Siphonobacter curvatus: one gene and its partner. The main gene of each other region encodes a partner of the protein of the gene in region 2 in a complex. Links are inferred from orthologs where the notes say so. Each region holds a gene or a part of one and is shown on either strand. Other genes may lie near its edges.

Region 1 (3,201 bases), 1.5 Mb from region 2 along the record:
TTTCATACGAATAACGACGCCTTTGTTTCCGTAGAGAAACACGTCATCGTCCGTTGGAGCAGCGGTGGTTACTGGCTCGTCCTCGGTCTGATTGAGGTAAGATTTTACGTTGTCGGAGGTAATCTTCCCGTAACGTAAATAATGCTGCTGGAGTGACTCCAGAATTTCGGTGATGCGATTGATTTCTGACGAAGTACCGCGAATGGTAATTTCGTTACCCCGCGAAATAATTTTACTCATCGGGAAAGCTGCTGAGAGCTCCCGGATATTCGTATTCTCGACGCCTAAAAAATCAACTAAGGAAACTTCGTCGAGTGTGATGGTTTTTTCGATCAAACTATGAAGAGGTTTTGTGAATCGTTTCTTTGCCCAAAGTAATCTTTTTTTCTAACGATTTGCAGGCTTATTTGTTATTTTTTTAAAACCAGTAAAGCCGCTCTTTCGTTCAATTTTCAGTATCAGGAAGTTATCGATTTCGCATAAAAAAATGCAGGACCATCCTGCAAATTAGACCCTCTTTTTGCGTAACATTGTAAGTATGGACGATAAACGAAAAAACATAACTGCAAGAAAACCAACGACTTCAGTAGGAGGACTTGCCAACGGTAATCGCTGGCTGGATACGGGCTTAGGAAAGATACCCCCGCAATCCGTTGATTTGGAGGAAGCCGTGTTGGGAGCGGTTATGCTGGAACGGGATGCTCTGACCAACGTCGTGGACATCCTGAAGCCGGAAAGTTTTTATCGCGAAGCCCACCAAAAGATTTTTTCGGCGGTACTCACGCTCTTTAATAATTCCGAACCCGTTGACTTGTTAACGGTAACGCAACGCTTGCGGAATGACGGTACGCTCGAATTTTCGGGGGGATCGGCCTACCTGGCCGAGCTTACCAGCCGGATCAGCTCGGCAGCGAACGTGGAAGCGTACGCTCGAAAAATTGCCGAGAATTCCATTAAGCGGGATTTGATTACTTCGTCCAATGAAGTACTCAAGCTGGCTTACGAGGATACCACCGACGTATTCAATCTGCTTGATAAAGCCGAACAAGACTTGTTCCGTATTTCTGAATCGAACATTCGGAAAAATTTCTCGGACATGAATGCGGTTGTCAAACAGGCTCTGGAAGAACTCGAAGCCAAGAAACACCTGCAGGATGGTTTAACGGGCGTAGCGTCCGGCTTTACGGCTCTGGACCGCGTAACGGGCGGTTGGCAGAAATCCGAATTAATTATTATCGCGGCTCGTCCGGCCATGGGGAAAACGGCCTTTATTCTGTCCGCTTGCCGGAATGCTGCGGTCGACTGGAATCAGGCCGTGGCTATTTTCTCGCTGGAGATGTCTTCCGTGCAGCTGGTGAATCGTTTGATCTCAGCGGAGGCGGAGATCGAAAGCGAAAAAATCAAGAAAGGAAGTCTGGCTAATCACGAGTGGGCTCAGTTGCACGCCCGAATTGGTAAACTGAACTCGGCTCCGATTTTTATTGACGATACGCCCGCTCTCTCCATTTTGGAATTGCGAGCCAAGTGCCGCCGTCTGAAACAACAACACGACATTCAGCTAGTCGTCATCGATTACCTTCAATTGATGCAGGGCGATAGTAGCAAAGGTGGCGGAAACCGTGAACAGGAAATTGCCTCGATTTCGCGGGCTCTGAAAAACTTGGCCAAGGAATTGAACGTACCCGTGATCGCCCTGTCGCAGTTGAGCCGGGCCGTAGAAACGCGGGGTGGAGAAAAGAAGCCCCAGCTTTCGGATTTACGGGAATCGGGCTCCATCGAGCAGGATGCCGATATGGTTATGTTCCTCTACCGACCCGAATACTACGGGATCACGCAGGATGAGAACGGTCAGGCAACTACTGGCGTAGGGGAAGTAATCATTGGTAAAAACCGTTCGGGTTCGACGGAAACGGTACAACTCCGATTCATTAATAAGTTTACCAAGTTTGCGGATCTGGGCGGGGGCGATTTCTCAATGATCGAGGCTCCGCGTTTCAATACTGTAGAAACTAGTGACTCGATTGGATCCTTTGAGAGTCAAGCTCCGGCAAAGACGTTTGGTAGCAAGGTCAATCAGCAGACGCAAAGCCCTCCACCGGGCGAATTTGGTAGTTTCAGTACTAATATGGGCGACGTACCCTTCTAACTATCAGCTTATTACAGCTAAAGGCCAGTGATTGTCTATTGCACTCACTGGCCTTTTTTATGACCAATGCAAACGATTAGTAACTAATACTTACGTACGCTTGAGAAAAATCCAGCAAAATGGGTTAGGGATTTTGAAAAATTCCTGTAAACTTTTCAGTACTTTTAGTGCTAGGATTCGCTTATGCAGCTCGATATTCGCTAACCCAGCCTATGGATCGTACAATTGGAAAGAATTTTATTTATAATTTCTTGCTCTCAGCAAGCCAGTTACTATTGCCGCTGATCACCTTTCCGTACGCTTCCCGCGTGTTGCTTCCGGAAGGGATGGGATCGGTAAGTTTTGTTGAGAATCTTACGCAGTACTTTATGCTATTCAGTGCTCTGGGCATTCCTATTTACGGCGTACGCGAAATTGCTAAAGTAAGGCAGGACAAGGAAAAAATGAGCAAGCTCTTTTCGGAGCTATTAACAATCCATTTCTTGATTTCGATGATGATGGCTCTGCTTTACTGGCTGCTGGCCATCAACGTCGCCAAGCTCCACACGGACTTAACACTCTGTAAAATCGGAATTGGCTTTGTGATCAGTAACGTATTTACCATCGAATGGCTATTTACTGGTAATGAGAATTTTAAACTGATCGTTTTTCGATCACTAGCCATACGGGTTTTCTGTATTGCCTTATTATTCCTGTTTGTTAAAAGTCCGGATGACAAGTCCATCTACTACGGAATTAATTTATTCAGTCTGGTAGTTACAGCAATCATCAATATGTACTTCGCAAGAAGATACGTAAACTTTAGATGGAAAAATCTATTGCTGGTTCCGCATATCAAGCAATTACTGGTTCTCCTCTCCATTACGATTATTACCAGTCTGTACGTGTTGATGGATACCGTTTTATTAGGATTCTTTTCGACGCGTATGCAGGTTGCTTTTTACGCAGCTTCACTGAAAATCAGTAAGTTATTTTTAATAATCATTGGCTCTTTAGTGGGCGTGTTATTACCTCGGTTATCCAATTTACTGAACGAAAACAAACGGGATGAAGCA
Region 2 (3,706 bases):
GTAGCGGTATACCGACCGGACAGGTGTACGTGAAAGGGAACCTGTAAGAAAAGTTTAGTGAGTTAATCCAATAAAAAGGTGACCTGATTCGTCAGGTCACCTTTTTTATTGATTGATAGTTAGCGTGAGTTTGAAACGCTCAACTCATACGCTGTATTATTTGCGTTGAAAATCATCCTGCACGCGAACAATATCATCTTCGTCTGAAGGATTAGTAGCGTCCGTATGTTGCCAGATTTCGGCGACGATACCCCAGTTATCCAGACCAATCAGTCGGTGACGCTCACCCTGTTGCAGCGTAATGACTTCGCCGGGTTCGTAGGTACGGGTTTCACCTTCTTCGTCAGTAGGGCTGGTCATCACGGCCACAGTACCCGCAACGACCCGCCAGATTTCGGCCCGCCGGAAGTGGTACTGCCAAGAAAGACGTTTTTCGGGACCTACGACCAGGATTTTAGGACTCAATTTAGCGAATCCTTCCAGATCCGTCATTTGAATCGTGGGGAAATACGTGCTAACAAATTCAGCCGTTTGAGCTTCATCAATAACGAAGAAACCACCCCAAGGACGGGTTTGGTCCTGTGTAGCAATGTTCAGCCCGTGGCTGCCCAGCTCGGTGGCAATTTTTTCGAAAAGTTCGGCCTTAGAAGTTTCAGCAGAAAAAGACAGATTCATGGTTTATTATTCGTGATTTACGGTGATTTTATCGAAAGAAGAACACGACCTCGGCCGCAAAGTACTAAAACTTTTAGGGTCCCCGCCATCGCATCAGACCAGAAATTTCTCGAAAAAGATATACCACAGGGTTCTGGCATTCTGATCCCGGGCAATTGCTGTATCTTTGACTTATGCGAATACCACAGGAAACCGTCCAGCTCATTCAGGAAACGGCCGACATTGTCGACGTCATCAACGATTACGTGACGCTTAAGAAACGCGGAGCCAACCTGATTGCCTGTTGCCCGTTTCACAATGAAAAAACGCCCTCGTTCAACGTTAATCCGGTACGGGGTATTTTCAAATGCTTCGGTTGCGGCAAAGCGGGTGATTCCGTGAAGTTTATCATGGAAATTGAAGGTATCGGTTACCCCGAAGCCTTGCGGCATCTGGCCAAAAAATACGGCATTGAACTCAAGGAAACGGAGCAGACGCCCGAAGAAATTCAGTCGCAAAACGAACGGGAAAGTCTGTACATCGCCCTCGACTACGCCAAGAAATTCTACCAGGAGCAACTCCTGCAGTCCGACGAAGGCCAGTCTATTGGTCTAAGTTATTTTCAGGAACGGGGCTTCAATCGGCAGACCATCCAGCAATTCGAGCTGGGTTACGCTCTGGAAAGCTGGGATGCCTTTACGAAAAATGCCCTTCAGCAGAAATTCCGGATTGAAGTACTGGAAAAAGCCGGTTTGTCCATTCGGCGGGATTTGGATTCTCGGCCCGACGCTCGCGTTTTTGACCGCTTTCGGGCTCGGGTAATCTTTCCGATTCATAACGTTTCCGGCAAAGTGATTGCCTTTGGGGCCCGGATTCTGAAAGCCGATAAAAACCAGCCGAAGTACCTTAACTCGCCGGAAACGGAAGTCTATCACAAGTCGAACGTTCTATACGGAATCTATCAGGCGAAAAATGCGATTCGTAACGAAGACGTCGCTTATCTGGTGGAAGGCTATACGGACGTAATTTCTTTGCACCAGTCGGGAATTACGAACGTGGTGGCTTCGTCGGGTACAGCTTTGACGGTCGAACAGATTCGACTGATTGGTCGCTTTTCACAGAACATTACGGTGCTGTACGACGGCGACGCGGCGGGGATCAAGGCCTCTTTACGCGGGCTGGATCTGATTCTGGAAGAAGGACTGAACGTGAAGCTTTGTACCTTTCCCGAAGGCGAAGATCCCGATAGTTACGTCCGCAAAATCGGCGGCGAAGCCTTCCGGCAGTACATCAAAACGCAGGCGGTCGACTTCATCCGTTTTAAAGCCGAAGTACTGTTGCAGGACGCGGGGAATGATCCCTTCCGCAAGGCGGGTGTGATTAAGGAAATGGTCGAGAGCATTTCCAAAATTCCGGATGCCATTACGCGGCAGGTGTTCTTTCAGCAGACGGCCCGGCTAATGGATTTGCCCGAAGAAACGCTGGTGGCTGAAGCCAACAAACGCGTACGCGAGCGAATCAAGAACGATACCAAAGTCCGCGAAAAACAGGAACGAAAGTCCGAACCACCGCTGGACTTGCCACCAGGGGTAGGGGCTTTTTCGCCGGACGATGAGCCGGATTTTGCGGAGTTAATGGCGGCTGAACAAGGTCAGTCCGCCCCCGTTCCCGTATCCAAGCCGAAGCGTACGCCACTTTCGTACCAGGAAGAAGCCTTTTGCCGATTGCTGATTTTGTACGGAACGACGGTGATCGAAACGGAAACTCGGGAAGACGGACCGCACGACATTACGCTGATGGAGTACATGGTCAGTCAGACGTATGACCTGGATTTCCAGACGCCTCTGTACCAGCTATTCATGGATATTTTTCGGGCGGCAACCCAGCAGGAAGCTTATCCGGATACCAATTTCTTCCTGAGCCATTCCGATGCGATTATTCAGGAAGCCAGTATTGACTTTGTGTCGGAACGGCATCCGCTCAGCGAAAACTGGGAAAAAATGCACGAAATCTACATTCCGCACGAACGCGATCAACTGGATAAAGTCGCTCACCGGTGTGTCCTTCGATTAAAAAAATCATTCAATGACCAGCGGATGCACGACATTAAACAACGGTTGACGGAAGTGACGCAGGCCAACGAGCAGGAAGAATTACTGATGCAATTCATGAAAATGAAACGGATTGACCAGGCTCTGGCGAAAGAACTGGGAATTGTAGTAACAGGCTATTGATACCGTAGCCTAAGTACTGCGGAACGTTTTTCAGAAGCCAAAGGAATTCGGCGTAGCTTGGGGACTTTACGACCAGGCTATGAAAAATCAAGTACTGAATCAGCTTGCTCATCTGCAACGTAGGCAAACCATACTCTATGGATGCAGCCTAGGGGTTACGGCTCTGAATGGAACCGCAGTACTGTCGCAGGTAAAATTTCCCGCAATGCTGACTACTGATTTGATGCTAAATGCCAGTATGTTACTGTGGACGGGGTACGGAATCTATAGTTTGTATTATTCTCGAAAACTGGCTCTGGGAGTGACTATACTGGGACTGATTGCTCTCTGGATTAGCAATCATTGGGAAAAGCAGCTTATACCGATTAGTTGGGCAGTCGTGGGTGTATTTACTGGTAGCATTATCCAGCTAAGTATGGTTCGAAAGATAGGAGCCTTAATAAGCAGTCCACTTACATTAATACGACTGATTTTTAATCGAATAGGGGTAGAAGAATAAGTTATAGATTGGGTTTTATTAAGAGCTGTTCTAGAAAAGTCTGAGCAACGACTGTCCAAAAGGGCGGTCGTTTGCGTTTGAAGTGTACTTTTGTAGATAGAGTAGATCGACTGTTTACATATTCCGGAACTCGTCCCAGGGGGAAGGAGTTTACTTGGTAGTAGATAAAAAAATCAGTACATGCAGGATCAGAGCTACTGGGGAACCATTAAACGCGGCATACAATCCAGCCTGAAAGGACTTCAAATTTCCCTGCGACATTTGAAAGATTCCACGCGGCGGCGTAAGCCCATTTATGTGGACGACCCGAATTATTTTG

The links. The genes of interacting proteins can lie anywhere in the genome.
Region 1: the proteins of dnaG (region 2) and dnaB are in contact, whole or in part, in a crystal structure (PDB 2R6A), measured with the Geobacillus stearothermophilus proteins. The link is inferred for Siphonobacter curvatus from one-to-one orthologs. Residues at the interface, in WP_049624496.1 of Geobacillus stearothermophilus: Lys456, Leu457, Leu458, Pro459, Ala460, Asn463, Ala464, Leu467, Leu535, Leu536, Ile537, Ala538, Gln544, Glu545, Asp548, Tyr549, His552; in WP_033016901.1 of Geobacillus stearothermophilus: Ser13, Glu15, Ala16, Gln18, Glu91, Leu92, Asp94, Ala95, Val96, Pro97, Thr98, Ala99, Ala100, Asn101, Tyr104, Tyr105, Ile108.

Annotation. Positions count from the first base shown.
Region 1 is NZ_PTRA01000001.1:2,273,830-2,277,030, reverse strand. Bases 1-2,842 are described here. They hold dnaB (replicative DNA helicase), read left to right. Parts: upstream 1-538; coding sequence 539-2,146; downstream 2,147-2,842. Other genes in these bases: C5O19_RS09395 (flippase), read left to right, coding at 2,359-2,842; C5O19_RS09405 (PhoH family protein), read right to left, coding at 1-336. In the rest of the region: more of C5O19_RS09395, read left to right, coding at 2,843-3,201. UniProt on the Escherichia coli protein: The main replicative DNA helicase, it participates in initiation and elongation during chromosome replication. Travels ahead of the DNA replisome, separating dsDNA into templates for DNA synthesis.
Region 2 is NZ_PTRA01000001.1:771,814-775,519, forward strand. The notes cover bases 381-3,368. They hold dnaG (DNA primase), read left to right. Parts: upstream 381-848; coding sequence 849-2,888; downstream 2,889-3,368. Other genes in these bases: C5O19_RS03155 (cupin domain-containing protein), read right to left, coding at 381-675; C5O19_RS03165 (hypothetical protein), read left to right, coding at 2,968-3,368. Also shown: C5O19_RS03150 (anti-sigma factor), read left to right, coding at 1-47; more of C5O19_RS03155, read right to left, coding at 157-380; more of C5O19_RS03165, read left to right, coding at 3,369-3,387; C5O19_RS03170 (4Fe-4S dicluster domain-containing protein), read left to right, coding at 3,568-3,706. UniProt on the Escherichia coli protein: RNA polymerase that catalyzes the synthesis of short RNA molecules used as primers for DNA polymerase during DNA replication.